DNA from 2 places in the Psychrobacillus sp. NPDC093200 genome. Region 2 is predicted to be linked to the other one. Evidence: a T-box and tRNA genes for the amino acid it is inferred to sense, from the RefSeq annotation. Region 2 holds a T-box; the other holds one or more tRNA genes.
The links. A T-box is a leader RNA that pairs with one kind of tRNA and senses whether it is charged. The one in region 2 lies ahead of thrS (threonine--tRNA ligase), so its partner is inferred to be a tRNA-Thr.

Region 1 (10,167 bases), on a different contig from region 2:
GGGGCAAAGAGTTCGAGGAAGCAAGGAAGAGAGGCTCGGAGCGTATAGCATACGCGAGAACCGAACGACTGCGGCTGACGAAGAAATCTGCCGTCCATCTGGTTTCGCAGCTCAAAAGCATCTAAATCAAAAGATGCTATTCATTAATAATGTTAAGTGTTTCTTATATATGAAGATGTTCTATTTATTGTTAATGGCTCTGATGAAGTATTAAAATTAATTTAATCAATACTGAATATTTTTGTTAAAATAGAAAAAATTATGAAGGTGTTCACGTTACACTAACGCGGCAGTTTCGTTACCGAAGGTATAAATTAGAGGATTCGGAGATGTTGGATGGCAAAGAAAAAAAGAAAAGCAGGATGGGTTTTTTAAAGAAATTTTAGGTGAGATTGGTGGTTCTATAATATTTGAAGTGGTCTGGAACATCATAATGTTTATACCAAGAGTAATAATTCACTTGATTTCAACCATTTGGTGAAGTCATTATTTCCTATTTTAACTTATAATCACTTTAGTAAAATGGACAGTAAATGCATGAGCTTGAAGATACACTTCCTCGCTCGCTTTTTGTGAATTTTAAATCAACCTTTCTCTTTAACATAAACTTGTTAATAAAAAGATAAAAAGTTCTCCATTAATAAAGAAATAGGATGGCTCCCGAAATTGTATATTCGGGAGCCGCTCTACTCGTAGGAAGGACAACAATTCCCTTATTATAAAAGCTGCATTAAAAACGTTTCGAGTGTTGTAGGTTGGCGCAGGACTGTCGATGCAATAGGATGACCGAAAAAGAGAGGGATTGTCGTGACGTAAGTCATGACAATCCCTCTCAAAAAAATCCTCGGTTATCTTATAGCAAAAGACCAGTCTGAAGCCATCAGGAAACACACTATCCATTTCAGAAGGATCAATTAAACTAACTTTCCATGTATAATTAAATATTTAAAGGCCAATATAACATGGTGAAGCAATTCCAATGAATAATTCCAAATATAGAAAAAGGACACATATTTAAACTAAATATTTTACTTTAACTCCTTAAATTCTATAATATTACATTTTAAATATTTCATTGGGAAAATATCTAAATTAAGCTTGAAATTTAAAGTATACTTGTTATAATTATATTTGTACTTTAAATGATAAGAACGTTCCGAAGTAGCTCAGTGGTAGAGCAATCGGCTGTTAACCGATCGGTCGTAGGTTCGAGTCCTACCTTCGGAGCCATTTTTATGCTTCCATAGCTCAGTAGGTAGAGTGCTTCCATGGTAAGGAAGAGGTCACCGGTTCAAATCCGGTTGGAAGCTTTTCTCATTACTAAAAGCAGGGAAAACATACATAAAAAAGTGCTTGTTTTGAAGAAAGTTTTATGCTAAAATATCTATTGTCCGGTTTTTAGTTAGGACACAGCAACGGAGGATTAGCTCAGCTGGGAGAGCATCTGCCTTACAAGCAGAGGGTCGGCGGTTCGAGCCCGTCATCCTCCACCATTTATGTTTTATGATTAGCCTGGAGGGGTAGCGAAGTGGCTAAACGCGGCGGACTGTAAATCCGCTCCTTAGGGTTCGGCGGTTCGAATCCGTCCCCCTCCACCAGTTATTGGGGTATAGCCAAGCGGTAAGGCAACGGATTTTGATTCCGTCATGCCCTGGTTCGAATCCAGGTACCCCAGCCATTACAACTCAGCATAAATTGTGGGGCCTTAGCTCAGCATAAATTGTGGGGCCTTAGCTCAGCTGGGAGAGCGCCTGCCTTGCACGCAGGAGGTCAGCGGTTCGATCCCGCTAGGCTCCATCTATAAAACTCTTTCCATTTAATATGGGAGGAGTTTTTTTGATTCAAAAAATATATTCATCATACTCTAAAAGCGTTATGATTAGAAAAAAGAACAAAGGGTGTGTAATCGGTGGAAAAATTAACTCATAAAGACGTTACGTTAAGGTTATTAACCGAATCGGATATATCTATGCTATGGGAGCTATACGAGCCTAGCGTATTTAAATATATGCTAAATAAGATAGAGGATGAGCAGCAGTTAAGGCAATGGCTACAAGCTGGTATTGAGCAGATGAATGACCAAAAAAATGCTATTGCTTATGTAGTAGAACACACTACTACCAAAAAAATAATGGGTACTACTCGCATTTATAACATAGATCGAGTTAATCATGCTTGTGAAATCGGTTCTACTTTCTATGGAAAACAATATCAACGTACACATGTGAACACGACATGTAAACTTTTGCTGCTCAATTATTGCTTTGAAGATCTTGGTATGATCCGCGTACAGTTTAAAACTGATGAGCTAAATTTGCCATCTCAACAAGCAATTGAAAGGATTGGGGGTATCAGAGAAGGTGTGTTAAGAAATGAACGCATCAGGTCTGATGGAACAGTTAGAAATGCAGTGGTATACTCCATAGTGGATTATGAGTGGGCAGAGGTTAAAAAACAACTAAAGTTTTTATTGAATAAATATACATAAAATTGCTCGGTTGAGCCAACTGACCCTTAGGATTTACAATGGATGTATGAACTGAAGGGGGTATAAAATAATGAATAAATTAAATGTATCAATTATCGGTGTTCCTATGGATCTTGGGCAAAATAGAAGAGGAGTCGACATGGGACCTAGTGCCATACGATATGCTGGTGTCGTTGAGCGTTTAAAAGCTCTTGGGCATACGGTGAAAGATGAAGGAGACATTTTAATCAGTCAAACTAGAGAAGAAAAGTCACCTAATACAACTCTTCGAAATTTAGAACAAGTGATAGAAGCAAATACAGCTTTAGCTAACAAAGTCCATTCCGTTGTGACAGAAGGAGAATTTCCACTTGTCCTTGGAGGAGATCATAGCATTGCAATTGGTACATTAGCAGGGCTCTCGGATCAATATGAAAATCTAGGTGTTATTTGGTATGATGCTCATGCTGACTTAAACACAGCTGAAACATCTCCATCAGGTAATATTCACGGAATGCCGCTAGCAGTAAGTATCGGCCTAGGTCATGATGATTTAGTGAATATCCGTGACTTTGCGCCAAAGATTAAACCGGAGAACATTGTAATCATCGGAGCACGTTCAGTTGACCCAGGGGAAAGAGAACTGATTAAAGAAAAAGGTATTAAAGTTTTCTCCATGCATGAAATAGATAAACTCGGGATGACAGAGGTTATGAATCAAACAATGGCTTATTTCCTAGAACGTAAAGTAGACGGAGTTCATTTATCATTAGATTTAGATGGACTAGATCCACTTTATACTCCTGGAGTTGGGACACCAGTACCAGGTGGAATAAGCTATCGTGAAAGTCATTTAGCTATGGAAATGCTGTATTCTTCCCATTTAATTACTTCAGCGGAGTTTGTGGAAGTAAACCCTATCCTGGATGAAAAAAATAGAACAGCTGATGCGGCAGTCGCACTTATGGGCTCATTATTTGGAGAAAGTTTAATATAATTGTTTTAAGTATTTTTTTGAAAAGCAGGCAAATGGTCTGCTTTTTCTTTTTTTAAAATCAACACAAAGCTGGAAATGTTTGATAAAATTAAAAATAACATAAAAAAATGAAACCTGTTGAATCCTTAAACGTATAGGTAGAGACAGCCGCATAGAGCGGAGGGGAAAATCACACGATGGATGCGTTAGTTAACAAGAGAATAAAACAAGTGTTAAAAGGAGATAAAGACGCATTCGCGGAGATTGTCGACCTTTACCAAAATAGGCTTTTCCAAGTTTGCTATCGAATGCTTGGCAATCGTCACGAGGCTGAGGACATTGCACAGGAAGCATTTGTGCGAGCCTATATTAATATTCACACGTTTGATCAAAAAAGAAAATTTTCAACATGGCTTTATCGTATAGCAACAAACTTATGTATCGACCGTATACGTAAAAAAAAGCCTGATTATTATTTAGATGCAGAAGTAAAGGGTACGGAAGGTCTAGATATGTATTCCCAAATTGCAGCGTCTGAGGAACTTCCTGAAGAAGAACTGATGAAGCTAGAGCTACAAGAAAGAATTCAATATGAGATTAGCAGGCTTCCTGATAAGTATCGATCCGCAATTGTACTTAAATATATGGAGGAATTATCTTTACAGGAAATTAGTGAAATTTTAGACCTCCCATTGGGTACAGTGAAAACAAGAATTCATAGAGGTCGGGAAGCACTTCGAAAACAATTAAGTAAACAACCTAATCTGTAATAGGAGGAATCATGATGAGTGCGTGTCCAGAACGAATTGTTCACTATATGCATGAATATCTAGATGGTGAAATTAGTCGTGAACACGAGCTGGAGCTCAAATCACACTTGCAATCATGCCCGGAATGTCGTAATCATATGCACGAGCTGAGCGATGTGGTGGCTTTTGTGAAGGGTGCTGCTCATGTAGAGGCACCAAATGATTTTACTCTTTCCGTTATGTCTAGACTTCCAAAAGAGAAATCACATACTGGAGTAAGCAGATGGTTCAGACAACATCCGGTTATGACTGCAGCTGCAATGTTTCTTTTGTTAATGAGTAGTGCACTTTTCTCAAATTATAATAACGATCAGCAATTTTCGTTTACTAAGCAAGAGCATGTAATCGTCGAGGGAGAAACGGTTATAATCCCTGAAGGACAAGTCGTTAAAGGCGACTTGGTAGTTAAAAATGGGGATGTTAGAGTAGATGGTGAACTGGATGGTAATCTAACAGTTATTAATGGTTCCATTATTGATGGCTCTAAATATATGGCTTCTACCGCAAATGTTACAGGTAAAACGGAGGAAATAAATCAAGTATTCGATTGGCTATGGTATACCATAAAAGATAGTGCTAAAGGTATAGCTTCATTCTTTAAAAATGAAAAGACAAACGAATAAAAAGTCTATCCAGGAAACTTTGGATAGACTTTTTTCGTTAGAGTTAGAAAGAGAAATCTATACTACATGTATGTTATACTTACTTTATATGGATTCGCGAGGAAAAGTGGGGGATGCCCAATGTCGTTTATGGAACAATTTACGGACTTGATGCCAGTGAATGTAATCGTCAATATTTTAGACGTTTTATTCGTATGGTTTGTTATATATAAATTAATAACTCTTATTAAAGGAACAAAAGCAGTTCAATTGTTAAAAGGTATTTTTGTAATAGTCATTGCAAAGGTAGTAACAGACTTTCTAGGCCTGGATACTCTAGGCTGGATGTTAAACCAAGTAATTGAATTTGGTTTCTTAGCTATCATTATAATATTCCAACCTGAAATTAGAAGAGCGTTAGAACAAATAGGTAGAGGTAAATTGTTCTCTAGAAGCTCACTGCATGAAGAAGAAGAGCAAACTCGTTTAATAGAAGCAATGACCAAGTCGGTTAGCTATATGGCGAAAAGACGTATAGGAGCCTTGATTTCTATAGAAAGAGAGACTGGATTAACGGAATATATAGAGACAGGAATAACTCTAAATTCCCACTTAACTTCTGAGTTGATGATTAACATCTTTATTCCAAATACACCACTACATGATGGCGCTGTTATTGTTCAAAAGAATAAGATAGCCTCTGCTGGTTGTTATTTGCCGCTTTCTGAAAGTCCTTTTATCTCTAAAGAACTTGGAACAAGGCACCGAGCTGCAATAGGACTCAGTGAAGTCACAGATGCGATAACAATTGTGGTATCGGAGGAAACAGGTGCAGTTAGTCTTACATCTAATGGAGACCTACATCGAAATCTTTCTATAGATGAATTTAAAAATCATTTAACAAGACTTTGGTTTGGTCCATCAGAGGAGCAAGCAACACCTTCTAAGTGGCTATGGAGGGGGAAACAAAATGGATAGAATGATGAATAATCCATGGCTTTTGCGAATTATCACACTTACCTTTGCCATACTGCTGTTTGTATCCGTGAAATCTGACATTGAATCTGACAATCAGAACTCAAGCAGCAAAACGATAGATATGATAAGAGAAGTACCGGTAGAGATTTATTATGATGATGAAAATTTAGTTGTGACTGGAGTACCTGATACGGTAGACGTCAATATAGAAGGCCCTACTCAGCTCGTAACATCAGCAAAAATCATGAAGGATTATAAACTATTTGTAGATTTAAGAGAACTTCCAATTGGAGAACATAGAGTTGCCATTTCGAATGAGAATTTCTCCGAAAAGTTAAAGGTTCGTACTGATCCTGTTTATGTAAATGTTGTAATAGAGGAGCGTATCACACAAGAGTTTAAAGTCGACCTAGATATGAACGAAAACTTATTAGCAGAGAACTATGTATTAAAATCTTCTAGTGTGGAACCAAAAACAGTTACGATTACAGGTGCAAAAAGTATCATTCAAAGCATAGGTTATGTAAAAGCAACTATCTCAAGTGAAAAAGGCATCAATAAGTCCTTTGAACAGCAAGCAAGTGTCAGAGTCCTGGACTTAGACCTGAACAAATTAGATGTATCTGTTGAACCAAGGACCGTGCAAGTTAAATTGACTGTGGAAGAATACAGTAAAGAAGTACCAATTTCGATTGTGAGAAAAGGAACGCCTAAGGCTGGGTTAACAATCAATAATATATCTAAAGACACAGAAACCGTTCGGATATATGGCCCACGAGCAACGGTGGATAAAATTGATAGGTTGAATGTCGATGTAGATGTGAGTAAAATTGAGAAAGCCGGTACATTTGATGTGAAGCTGACTCAACCTGAAGGAATCACAAGGATATCTCAAGAAAAAATTGAAGTAAAGGTTGATGTCACCGAAGCCCCTTCTACAACTGAGGCAGAAGAAACGGTGAAAGAAGAGGATACATCTGCATCCAGTGAAATAATAGAAAAATCCTTTCCAGGTATGAAAATCGCTATAAAGGGTTTACCTGAGGAATTAGAGAGTAAGTTTAATGTTCCTGCAGATGGGGTTGTCGTTTTAGTGGGAAAGGGAACAGCTGAAGCATTAGAGAAAGTGCAATCAGGGGATATATCCATATATGTTGATGCACAAAATTCAGAAGTTGGAGAAGCGATTCTCCCTATTCAAATTGATGGCCCTTCGAATATAGAATGGCAAACATCTGAATCCGAAGCAAAACTAACGATAATAGAAGCATAAAAGCAGGATAACAGGTAATTAAGGAGAGTAGATCAAAATGGGAAAATATTTTGGGACAGATGGCGTAAGAGGTGTAGCAAACTCTGAACTAACACCAGAACTTGCATTTAAATTAGGTCGTTTTGGCGGTTATATATTAACAAAAGAGTCAAAGGAACGAGCAAAGGTATTGATCGGAAGAGACACACGTATTTCTGGTCATATGCTAGAAGGCGCCCTTGTTGCAGGTCTTTTATCGGTTGGGGTAGAAGTAATGCGCTTAGGTGTAATTAGTACACCAGGTGTAGCTTATTTGACTAGAGTAATGAGTGCAGATGCAGGTGTCATGATTTCTGCTTCCCACAACCCTGTGGAAGATAACGGCATCAAATTCTTTGGTTCAGACGGCTTTAAACTTTCCGATGAACAAGAAGAAGAGATTGAGCAACTGCTTGATGCAGAGAAGGACGAACTTCCTAGACCTACTGGTGGGGGAGTTGGATCGGTTTCCGATTACTTCGAAGGCGGACAAAAATACATTCAATACTTGAAGCAAACGATCGATGAAGATTTCGTCGGTATCCATGTTGCTTTAGATTGTGCGAATGGGGCTACATCCTCTTTAGGGACTCATGTATTTGCTGATTTAGATGCTGACCTATCAACGATGGGCGTTTCTCCTAATGGCTTAAATATTAATGATGGAGTAGGCTCTACTCATCCAGACGGCCTAGCGAAATTTGTTTTGGAAAAGGGAGCAGCTGTTGGTTTAGCATTTGATGGTGATGGAGACAGACTTATTGCAGTGGACGAAAAAGGTAACATAGTTGATGGCGACCAAATTATGTACATCTGTGCCAAGTATTTAAATTCCCAAGGACGTTTAAATAACCAGACGGTAGTTTCTACTGTTATGAGTAATATGGGCTTCTACAAGGCGCTAGAGGCAAATGAAATGACTAGCGTTAAAACTGCTGTAGGAGATCGCTATGTTGTAGAAGAAATGAAGAAAAATGGATATAACTTGGGTGGAGAACAATCAGGACATATTATTTTCCTAGATTACAATACAACAGGCGATGGATTGCTGACTGGTTTGCAGTTAGTGAACATCATGAAGGTAACTGGTAAAAAACTTTCAGAGCTTGCAGCTGAGATGAAGATATACCCACAAAAACTAGTTAATGTTCGTGTAACAGATAAGCATGCTGTAACAGAAAATGAAAAAGTAGCAGCAATTATTAACGAAGTAGAGACTGAAATGGCTGGAAACGGCCGTGTATTAGTGCGTCCATCTGGAACAGAGCCATTAGTGCGTGTAATGGTAGAAGCTTCCTCCGAGGAAGACTGTGAAAACTATGTGAGCCGTATCGTAGAAGTTGTAAAAGCTGAAATGGGCCTAGTAGAATAAATAGAAATCATTCAATATAAATATTTTGCATCCTCGACTGTTAGTTCCTAATGGTCGAGGATTTTTTTGTATGTAAAGAGTCATAGTACATAGCAGTTGTTTTCTGATGTTCTCAATTCCTTTCAGATAGGTTACCCAACAAAGGTAGGGAGAATTCTAAAAGGAATTAGACGATTAGTCTATCCTCAACTATTATTTTTATCAAAAATGTTTAATGCACCTTAAAGTGTGGAATTATAAGAGAGAACAAACAATTGAGGAGTGAGGAAATGGCTAAAGTAGCAACATTAATCACAAATATGTTTGAGGACTCAGAATACGCCAAACCAGCACAAGCACTAAACGAAGCTGGGCACGAGGTGTTTGCAATTGAAGAAGAGGCTGGAAAACAAGTAACAGGTAAAAACGGAGAAGTAAATGTAACGATTGACTATGGGATTGATGATGTAAAACCAGAGGAATTCGATGCATTGTTCATTCCTGGCGGTTTTTCTCCAGATATTTTACGTGCGGATGATCGCTTCGTACAATTTGCAAAATACTTTATGGATGCTAAGAAACCAGTATTTGCAATCTGTCACGGACCACAACTTTTAATTACTGCGAAAACATTAAATGGTCGCGATGCAACTGGTTATAAATCCATTCAAGTGGATCTAGAGAATGCTGGCGTTAAGTTCCATGACGAAGAAGTATTCGTTTGTCAAAATCAGCTAGTAACAAGTCGTACGCCTGACGATATTCCGGCATTTAACCGTGAAATCGTGAAGCTGTTAGCTTAATGTAAATAGGAAGGCTCTTCAATTAGCCTTTCCAAAAACAAAACTATAGAACTTGAAAAGGCAAGAATGCTGTTAAATCAACGCATTCTTGCCTTTAATTATGTGTTCTAAAATTTTCTATTTGGTTCAACCACGCATTATGTATATGCAAAAGATATATAGATTTTTTCAATGTAAAGAGTAAACTGTATTTTTCTTTACATTATGTCGTTATAATGATATTTTTGCTTTCTAAAGTAAAGTTAATCATCTATTATATTAGATGGGAGGGAGATATACAATGGGAATTGATGCGGTAGACAAGCGAATTCTAGAACTGTTAACAGCTAATGGTCGATTATCATATGTAGACATTGGGAAGGAATTAAATCTTTCTAGAGTTGCTGTAAGGGAGAGGGTTCATCAACTACAGAAGGAAGGAATTATTGAAAGATTCACTGTAGTGATCAATTCTGAAAAAGTAGGTAAAGGGGTATCCGGCTTTTTTGAAGTGGATTGTGAGCCTTCATCATTAGTGGAAGTTGCAGAGAAACTAGCAAACAACCCAAGTGTAGCGAGTTGCTACCAAATGACAGGACCTTCCACCTTACATATGCATGTGTTAGTTGATGACTTCATTAGCCTAGAAAAATTTATCAATGAAGAGTTGTATGCATTAGAAGGTATTACGAGAGTTGAAAGCCATATTTTATTGAGAAGATTTAAAAGTCGTAGTGGCTTAAAATTATAAAAGGCATCCTTTAGAGGATGCCTTTTTGCATGGACAAAAAGAATGGAAGCGTTTACTTTTGTACAAAATAATAATAATACATAAAGTAATAAAATAGGAGATATTCTATTCGAAAAGTAATGGATAAATTATTTATTAAGTCTAAAAGTAAAGAATAAAT
Region 2 (10,167 bases):
TTAAAAAATAAAAACATTGTCGTAATGGGTGTGGCAAATGAGCGAAGTCTCGCTTGGGGAGTTGCAAAATCCTTATATGAAGTAGGGGCTAATGTTATTTTTACTTATCGTAAAGAGAGATCGTTAGGTAAAATTCAAAAATTATTAAGTGCTAACGACTTGGAAGCTAAGCTAGTAGTAGAATGCGATGTTAATAGTGATGAAAGTGTTAAGTCAGCATTCGAAATGATAGGCAAGGAAGTAGGAGTCATTCATGGGGTTGTACACTCTGTTGCATTCGCCCATGCGGAAGATTTAAAGGATGATTTCATTAAAACGTCTAGAGAGGGTTATGCTTTTGCGCAAGACACTAGTGCGTATTCCTTAATAGCTGCAGCAAGAGAAGCAGCGCCTTTTATGACAGAGGGTGGATCAATTGTAACGATGACATACTTAGGAGCAGAACGTGTTTTAGAAGGATACAACGTTATGGGGATAGCTAAAGCATCATTAGAGGCTTCGGTAAAATATCTTGCACTAGATTTAGGTAAGCAAAATGTTCGAGTCAATGCGATTTCGGCAGGGGCAATTCGAACTTTAGCAGCAAAAGGTATATCTTCCTTCAACACAATTTTACACAAAATAGAAGAAACTGCTCCTTTACAAAGAAATGTAACACAAGAAGAAGTTGGCGATATGACAGTGGCTCTTCTTAGCAACCTATCTAGAGGTGTCACAGGGGAAATTGTGTACGTAGATTCTGGATATAATATTATGGGATAAATAATTTATTGAACTGTAGTTGGTATTATTCAACTACAGTTTTTTTATTTGTCCAGATTCTCTCACATTGCCCTCGATAAAAAAAGTAAACTCATAATAGCTGATTTCCGCTTTAGACGAACGCTTTTTAGCGGGTGAGCCATAAGCCGCCATCATTGCTAGAAATCGGGGAGAGAGAATAGCTTAAAAGTCGATGGCTAGCGAAATTTCATAAAAATTTAAAACTTATAAAGTTATTACTTATTAATAAAGATTATAAAAAAGAAGTTTTCTAACATACAATTTCGGGTATTTATACTAATAGAGTCGAATTAGATAAGAGGAGGAGTAAACTTGGACAAAAAGATAAATGAAAATAGTAAGAATGAACAATTAGAACAATTTCGTGTTGTAGATAAAGACAAAGCTATGACAACTAATCATGGTTTAAAAGTTTCAGAGGACGAATTTTCTTTAAAAGCTGGTGAGCGTGGTCCTACTCTTATGGAGGACTTTCATTTTAGAGAAAAAATGACACACTTTGATCATGAACGAATCCCAGAGCGAATTGTGCATGCAAGAGGGTACGGTGCTCATGGAGAATTTGAACTATATGAATCTATGAAGCCTTATACAAAAGCGAAGTTCTTACAAACACCTGGCTCTAAGACCCCTGTATTTGTAAGGTTTTCGACAGTAGCAGGATCCCGTGGCTCTGGTGAGCTAGCACGTGATGCTCGAGGGTTCTCAACCAAGTTCTATACTGAAGAAGGAAACTACGATTTAGTAGCCAATAATATTCCTGTCTTCTTCATCCAAGACGCTATTAAGTTCCCGGATCTAGTTCATGCCATGAAGCCAGAGCCTCATAACGAGATGCCTCAAGCGGCTACAGCACATGATACATTTTGGGATTTTATAGCGAACAATCAGGAATCTGCACATATGATTATGTGGGCAATGTCGGACCGAGCAATTCCACGTAGTTATCGTATGATGGAAGGTTTTGGCGTACATACTTTCCGATTCGTAAATGAAGAAGGAAAAGCTCATTTTGTAAAATTCCATTGGAAGCCATTGCTAGGAACTCACTCAGTAGTATGGGATGAAGCCCAAAAAATTAATGGTAAGGATCCGGATTTCCACCGCCGTGACCTATATCAATCTATAGAAATGGGTGACTATCCAGAATACGAGTTCGGTGTACAAATTATTGCAGAAGAGGACGAGTTTGCCTTTGATTTTGATATATTAGACCCTACTAAAATTTGGCCGGAGGAGGATGTGCCGGTTAAGAGAATTGGGAAAATGACATTAAATCGTAATGTAGATAATGTATTTGCAGAAACGGAACAGGTTGCATTCCACCCTGGTAATGTTGTGCCAGGAATTGATTTTACAAATGACCCTCTTTTACAAGGAAGATTGTTCTCTTACACAGATACACAGCTTATCAGACTAGGGGGACCTAATTTCCACGAGCTACCTATTAACCGTCCAGTTTGTCCGTTCCATAATAATCAGCGAGATGGATATGGTCGACAAACGATAAACGTAGGACAAGTTAGCTATCATAAAAACTCATTAGCTAACAATACTCCAACACCAGTTAGTGAGGCCGAAGGTGGATATACACACTATCAAGAAAAAATAGATGCACACAAAGTAAGAGCTCGTAGTGAAAGCTTTAAGGATCATTTCTCTCAGGCAACGATGTTCTGGAATAGTATGAGTCAACCTGAAAAGGAACACATCATTGATGCATTTAGCTTTGAACTTGGTAAATGTGTAGAGAAGTCTGTACGTGCGCAAGTATTAGAAATGTTTGCTCATGTAGATTTAGAAATGGCGAGCAAGGTAGCAGAAAATCTTGGTATGGTTGTTCAAGGGACAGCTGCCAATACAGTAACTAAATCCTCGCCAGCGTTAAGCCAGCTAAATACAGTGATGAAGCCAGATACTAGAAAAATAGCTATACTAGTAGGCGATGGCTTCGATGAGGAGCTATTGAGCATTATAGATGGCTTAAAAGCAAAAGGAGCTCTCCCGCTAATTGTTAGTGATCATCATGGCAGTGTGACGGGAGCAAATGGTACAAGCTTACCTGTCGATCATACATTCTTAACCGAGGATTCTGTTTTATTTGACGCAATTTATGTGGCTAGTGGAGATGGAAAAACTCCAACGTTTAAGAAGAATGCTATGTTGTTTGTACAAGAGGCATTTACACACTATAAACCTATTGGATCTACTTTTAGTGGAGACGAAATTTTAGAAGAGATGGGACTTGTAGGTCAAATTGGTGTATTTGCAAATGACAAAACACATTTTGTTGACACTTTCATTGATGCAGTGGCGAAACACCGCTTCTGGGATCGAGCTGTTTAATAAAGTTATAGTAACAATAGTAATTAATGAAAAGGTATGTCCGATGATAAAGGGCATACCTTTTTAAAATAAATTACATTTCACTTTACTAAAAAAAAGAGAAATACATAAAATTTTGTATTTAAATGGCGTATATAAGGGCATTGCTTACATAAGAAGGAATACCATTATTGAAAAGAGAAGTACTAGAGGTACTAAAAGGAGGAAAAGTGTATGCATTATGTAATCATTGGTGGGGATGCAGCGGGGATGAGTGCTGCTATGGAGATTGTCCGTAATGATCCAGACGCTCAAATTACCACACTTGAAAAAGGAAATATTTATTCGTACGGTCAATGTGGGTTACCTTACGTTGTTGGTAAAAAGGTGTTTTCAACAACAGATGTTATAGCACGCAGTGTGGAGATGTTCCGGACCAAATACAAGATAGATGCAAAAATTGGACATGAAGTGACCAAAGTAAACCCTGTAAACCAAACAGTTACTGGTAATGTCTTAGGAAGCGGAGAAAGCTTTGAGATTAAATATGATCGTCTATTAGTAGCTACAGGGGCTAGTTCAGTTGTACCTGACTGGGAGGGTACACAATTAGATGGGATACATACGTTTAAAACAATTCCTCAAACGGAGGCGTTAATAGCCGATTTAAAAGAAGTAGAACATGTAACCATCATAGGTGGGGGATATATCGGCTTAGAAATGGCAGAAAATATAAAGGAAATTGGTAAAGAGGTTCGAATTATCCAACGAGGAGAACAGTTAATGCCAATCCTTGATCCTGAGATGGCAGATATGCTACATCAAAAAGCAAAGGAAAAACAAGTGGAGCTTAAACTAAATGAGGAAGTTCGATCATTTACTGGGAAGGGACGAGTACAATCTGTAGTGACTGACAAAGGGACTTATTCGACAGATTTAGTGTTGATAGCAATTGGAATAAAACCTTCAACCTTTTTCCTAAAGAATACGGGAATAGAAACTCTTTCAAATGGAGCTATTATCGTAAACGAATATATGGAAACAAGCATCCCATATATATACGCTGCAGGTGATTGTGCTACACATTATAATCGTATCAAACAAAAAAACGATTATATCCCTTTGGGTACTACTGCCAATAAACAAGGCAGACTAGCTGGGTTCAATATGGTTGGTAATAAAATACCTTTTAAAGGTATTGTCGGCACCTCTATTATGAAGTTCTTCGAATTGTCAATTGGTAGAACAGGACTATCAGAAAAAGAAGTAAAGGAATTAGACATTCCCTTTGAAACAAGTACGCTGGAGGCAACAGATATTGCAGGGTATTATCCTGGTAAAGAGTTAATGACGATTAAATTGCTTTATCGTAAAGAAGATCAGTTGCTTCTAGGTGGACAGATCGTGGGTGGACATGGGGTAGATAAGCGTACCGATGTTTTAGCTACTGCGCTATACCATAGCATGAAGCTTCCTGACTTATTAGATTTGGACTTAGCGTATGCCCCTCCGTTTAACGGGGTTTGGGATCCTATACAGCAACTGGCTAAAAGGAATTTTGATAAGAATAAATAAAGAAAAGTGGGAAACAGGAAATGCTAATAGAGTCAAAGGGATTTAATATTAGGGGTATCTCCTATACAGTCAGATCTGCCAATCAATTAGATGCCGACCAACTGTCTAAGGTAAGGCTGCAAATAGATGGAGAAACACAAAACCTAGATAGAGAACAAGGGGAAGCGTTTATAGATAAAGAAGGATTTAAAGAATTAATAGAAAATGATTCCCAATCTGATAAAAATCTTTTTTTAGTAGCTGAAGTGAATCATCAGATTGTTGGATTCTCAAGGTGTGAGGGAAGCGATTTAAAACGATTTGCCCATAAAGTAGAGTTTGGGGTCTGCGTCTTGAAAGAATACTGGGGATTAAGAATTGGAACAAATTTTTTAAAGGAATCTATTGCTTGGGCAGATGCCAATGATATTAAAAAGATTGCGTTAAGCGTATTACATACGAACGAGAAGGCAATTGCCCTATATCAAAAATATGGTTTCGAAGTAGAAGGAATTTTAAAAAACGATAAAATGCTAGCTAAAGGGGAATATTATCATACCATTGTAATGGGTAGAAGTATGGTTTAAAAAAATAGTTGACTATTCAAAACTTGTTGAATATACTATTAAAAATCAATTTAACTTTTTTAGGCAAAGAAAAGGACATGAGTCATTTAGATAATTTCTTATTAGAGAGCAGGGTCGTCGGCTGAAATCCCTGTAGGAAAAACGAATGATTTACCACCTTGGAGCTATTATGGTGAACAGTAAGTATCCATAATCGGGGAACCGTTATCTTCATTTTGAGGCAATTCACTTTAAGAATTGCAAAATTAGGGTGGAACCACGACCACACTCGTCCCTTTACCAGGACGGGTGTGGTTTTTTGCATGAGTAATTTTATATTTGAGCTGTGAAAAGGACACGAATCATTCAATGTTTTCTGTTTAGAGAGCAGGGTCACCGGCTGAAAGCCCTGCGAGAAAGTAGAATGGTTTACCACCTTAGAGCTATTAGGGGGAACGCTATTACTGCTAGTATCCGTAATCGGGAAACCGTTATCTTTTATGAGAGTCGTATTTTTATTAAGTACGACAAAATAGGGTGGAACCACGACCACACTCGTCCCTTGACCGGGACGGGTGTGGTCTTTTTGATTTTATTTAAAAAATAGGAGGAATTTATTATGTCAGTAAAAGCAGAGGAAAGATTAAATCACCAAAAATTGGGTCAGCAATTAGAATTATTTATGTCCATGGAGGAAGCGCCGGGTATGCCATTTTATTTGCCGAAAGGAATGATTTTACGAAATGAGCTTGAAAAAATTTGGAGAGAGAAGCATCAGCGAGCAGGCTACCAGGAGATAAAAACTCCTATTATGATGAAGCAGGAACTCTGGGAAAAATCAGGTCACTGGGACCATTACCATGAAAATATGTATTTTGCAGATGTAGATGAACAAAAGTATGCTATAAAGCCAATGAATTGTCCTGGAGCAGTATTAATTTTTAATAGTAAAAGAAGAGGGTATCGAGAGCTGCCTATACGATATGCTGAGCTAGGATTAGTACATCGCCATGAGCTTTCGGGGTCACTGAATGGACTATTACGTGTTAGAGCATTTACTCAGGATGATGCACATTTATTTGTTCTGGAGGATCAGATTGAGAGTGAGCTTGCTAAGGTGTTAGATCTAGTAGATGAATTCTATAAGGAGTTTGGCTTTAGCTATAAGGTAGAGCTATCGACTCGTCCGGAAGATTTTATGGGCTCCGTAGAGGCATGGGATCAGGCAGAAGAAGCACTAGAATCTGTAATAAAAAGGAAACAAGTCGATTATCAAGTAAACGAAGGAGATGGAGCCTTTTATGGTCCTAAGATCGACTTTCATATACTTGATTCGCTTGGACGAAGTTGGCAGTGTGGAACAGTACAGCTTGATTTTCAAATGCCTGAAAAATTCAATTGTCAGTATGTCGATGAGAATAACCAATTGCGTCAGCCTATCATGATACATCGTGCCATCTATGGCTCTATAGAACGTTTTATGGCTATTTTATTAGAACACTTTCAAGGCAGTTTCCCGCTCTGGCTAGCACCAGTACAAGTAAAGGTTTTACCCATAGCAGATGCACATGTCGCTTATGCAGAAGATGTAAAGCAACAGCTAGAGCAGAAGAGATATCGAGTGGAGATAGATGACCGTGTAGAGAAAATAGGACTAAAAATAAGAGAGGCGGCAATGCAAAAGCATCCTTACATGCTAATTATCGGAGACCAAGAAATGGAGAAGCATATTGTCTCCGTTAGGAAGCATAAAGCTGGAAGTCTTGGTGAAATGAAAGTTGAAGCTTTTATTGAACAGCAGCTAGGACAATAAATCGCGAAGCTGGGCAAAGCGAGTAAGCTATGCCTGGATTGTAGTAAAATATGTCTAGATTGTAGTAATAATAGTGAGGATTGTCGTAAATCTGGTCAAAACGAGTAAGTAATGAGTGGATTGTAGTAAACTACCGCGCCATTGTCGTAAAGCATGGGCGGATTGTCGTAAAAACCGTGGGGATTGTCGTAAATCTGGTCAAAACGAGTGAATAATGCGTGGATTGTAGTAAACTACCGCGCCATTGTCGTAAAGCATGGGCGGATTGTCGTAAAAACCGTGGGGATTGTCGTAAATCTGGTCAAAATGAGTGAATAATGCCTGGATTGTCGTAAAAACGTGGTCACCTAGAGCAGTTAAGCTCCCAAGTTTCGCAGAGAAAAGGATTTTAAAGCTTCTATCTCGAATAAATGCTAAAGAGGGGGTATAGCAAGATGAAATGGCTTGTATTGTTTGCAGGAATTGTCTTATTAGGAGGTAATATTTATGGTGTATACGACATGTATCAGCCAAAAGTAGGGCCTCTTGGCGATGGGAAAGTTTCTGCATATGTTTGGATTAGCATCTTTGTTAGCGCATTAGTAGGAATCCTTGCGATTGCTCAATTCTTTGTATTATTGGCCTATGATCTACGTAAGAAGAGGTTTCCGAGGATGGAAACAGAACGATTTTTATTGCGCCAAATAGAAGCAAGCGATGCGCAAGAGGTATTCCATTATTTTTCACAGGACGAGGTCATGAAATATTATGATTTAGATGTCTTAAAGGATATTAGCGAAGCAAGAAAAATAATTGATAACTGGAAAAAAAGGTACCATAAAAATGAGGGGTTACGTTGGGGAATAGCAACTAAGAAAGACAATAAGATTATAGGAAGCTGCGGCTATCATAATTGGGAAAAAGAACATTTTAAGGCGGAAATCGGTTTTGAGGTTACGCCAGAGTTTTGGAGAACTGGAGTAATGACAGAGGTTTTAGAGCCAATTTTAAAACATGGTTTTGAAAAAATGGATTTGCATAGAATTGAAGCACTATATGACCCGGAGAATATTGCTTCGAGAAGAACTTTAGAAAAGGCAGGATTTGTATACGAGGGGACATTAAGAAAATCAGCATTTGAAAAAGGCCGGTTTTGTGATGCTGCTATTTGCTCCTTATTAAAAGAAGAGTTTGCGAAATAGCAGCAAACCCTCCACTTTATATATTAATATTTTACCCAGCTTAGTCCAGTTGTACCTTCCCCTGCGTGAACTCCTACACAGGCGCTCAACGGTATAACAATTACCTTTAGCTTAGGGAATTCCTGCAGAATTTCTTCTCTCCAGGTTTTAGCATCTTTTATATTGTTGCAATTAATCACTGCGACTTCTGGAATTTCAGCTTTTTTCATATCATTTCGAAGTAAGTCCATTACATAATTCTTAGCTCTTTTATCAGCACGTACTTTTGCTTTCATAACAACTTTTCCGTTATCAAAGGAAATGACCACTTTTATATTTAATAGATTACTCAGAAAGGCTTTAGTGCCAGATACACGGCCACTTTTATGGAGCTGAGTTAAGCTAGATGGAATAAAGGACAATTCGGAGTTTAATGTCATGTTTTCAATATGCTTCACGACTTCCGCTACGTCATGGCCTGCCTCTACCATGCTTTTTCCGACTTCGAGCATTTTGACCATCGGATAAGAGCCTATCTTAGAGTCTATTGAATACACTTTAAAATTTGCCATTTTAGAGGCGGTTTGTGAACTGTTGTAGGTTCCTGACAACTCACTGGAAGTGTGGACAGCAATAGCACATTCGTATCCTTGTGCTTTCAAGTCTTTATACAATTGTACCATCTCACCAATCGGAGGCTGAGATGTTTTAGGATGAACTTTGGCGGTTCTTAATTTGTCGTAGAATTCATCGTGTGTCATATCAATTGTTTCTTTGAATGCACCCTCTTCAAAAACAATATTTAATGGCAAGACATGTATATTATGTTTTTCTATAAATGATTGTTCCAATAAAGCAGCAGTATCAGTTATCCAAGCAACTTTTTTATTCACAGTTTGATAATCTCCTCACTAAAAATTAATTTGTTAGCGCTAATGTAACCTAGTCTTATTTATTGGAATAGTGTTACTTGTCATGTTTTGTCGAAATTTCGGAACCTGGGACATATTTTGAACATATTTAGAAGGAGGAAACAACAGTGGGATATGTATTGCCGCATCCTGTTCATGACATAATGCGAAAATATTTACAGGCATTAAATGCCTCCTTACCAAGTGCCTTTATTGAAGGTGTTTATATGTATGGTTCTATTGCGTTAGGAGCTTTTGATGAAAAGAAGAGTGATGTAGACTTTATCGTTTTATTAAAAAGATCGGCAAATGAACAAGAAGTAGAAATTATAAAAGAGATCCATTTTCAAATATCTAAAGAGAAATTAGGGGCTCGGATGGATGGAATGTATATTCAAACAGCTGACCTGGGTAAAACAAATGATATTCTCCTGCCGTATCCTTATTGCTCAGATGGTGAAGTAAAAATTGGTCATTGGGATATCAATCATATTACTTGGTGGATTTTAAAGAAACATGGGATTGCATTACAAGGAAGACCAATTCATGAGTTAAACATTTCTACTAAATGGGAGGATGTCTTAGGAACGTTAAAATATAACATCAACGAATATTGGTATAAGAAATCAAAAGAAATACCTAATTCAGTGCCTGATGATATGGTGGAGTTTGTTACAACTACTATTTGTAGAATTCTTTATTCTCTAAAGTTCCAACAAATCATTTCAAAAAAAGAAGCACTAGAAAAGGGATTAGTTATATTACCTTTTCGATGGCATACTTTACTAAAAGAAGGGATGAGGATTCGGTCATCAGAGCAGCTCCCCTCACTATTCGACACAGAAAGCTCTCGTGCAGAAACCTGCAAAGATTTTATATTATACACACACGAAATATGTAATGAAGGTTATTTTTTGGAGGTTTAGGAATGGATATTAGAAGATTAACAGATGTAGATGCCATTGCTTATTGGGAACTAAGGCTAGAGGCTCTGCAAAACAGTCCAGAAGCATTTGGAACAAGCTATGAAGAAGCTCTTCAAAGAGAAAATCCAA

Region 1: it encodes a tRNA-Thr, which carries the amino acid that the T-box ahead of thrS (threonine--tRNA ligase) is inferred to sense. The anticodon was not compared.

Annotation. Positions count from the first base shown of each region.
Region 1 covers NZ_JBNNVC010000011.1:32-10,198, forward strand. Annotated here, with positions in the region: partial or broken gene ACQKNZ_RS19985 (hypothetical protein) at 1-214, shown strand, start outside; tRNA gene ACQKNZ_RS19990 (tRNA-Asn) at 1,156-1,230, shown strand; tRNA gene ACQKNZ_RS19995 (tRNA-Thr) at 1,238-1,310, shown strand; tRNA gene ACQKNZ_RS20000 (tRNA-Val) at 1,418-1,493, shown strand; tRNA gene ACQKNZ_RS20005 (tRNA-Tyr) at 1,515-1,598, shown strand; tRNA gene ACQKNZ_RS20010 (tRNA-Gln) at 1,604-1,678, shown strand; tRNA gene ACQKNZ_RS20015 (tRNA-Ala) at 1,725-1,797, shown strand; gene ACQKNZ_RS20020 (GNAT family N-acetyltransferase) at 1,910-2,488, shown strand; gene rocF (arginase) at 2,559-3,464, shown strand; gene sigW (RNA polymerase sigma factor SigW) at 3,641-4,213, shown strand; gene ACQKNZ_RS20035 (anti-sigma factor family protein) at 4,228-4,875, shown strand; gene cdaA (diadenylate cyclase CdaA) at 4,996-5,832, shown strand; gene ACQKNZ_RS20045 (CdaR family protein) at 5,825-7,105, shown strand; gene glmM (phosphoglucosamine mutase) at 7,143-8,495, shown strand; gene ACQKNZ_RS20055 (type 1 glutamine amidotransferase domain-containing protein) at 8,765-9,277, shown strand; gene ACQKNZ_RS20060 (Lrp/AsnC family transcriptional regulator) at 9,558-10,007, shown strand.
Region 2 covers NZ_JBNNVC010000004.1:86,704-96,870, forward strand. Annotated here, with positions in the region: gene fabI (enoyl-ACP reductase FabI) at 1-762, shown strand, start outside; gene ACQKNZ_RS15760 (catalase) at 1,096-3,129, shown strand; gene ACQKNZ_RS15765 (CoA-disulfide reductase) at 3,343-4,683, shown strand; gene ACQKNZ_RS15770 (N-acetyltransferase family protein) at 4,704-5,249, shown strand; T-box leader at 5,307-5,528, shown strand; T-box leader at 5,566-5,794, shown strand; gene thrS (threonine--tRNA ligase) at 5,848-7,041, shown strand; gene ACQKNZ_RS15780 (GNAT family N-acetyltransferase) at 7,476-8,222, shown strand; gene ACQKNZ_RS15785 (DegV family protein) at 8,246-9,094, opposite strand; gene ACQKNZ_RS15790 (nucleotidyltransferase domain-containing protein) at 9,241-10,038, shown strand; gene ACQKNZ_RS15795 (GNAT family N-acetyltransferase) at 10,041-10,167, shown strand, end outside.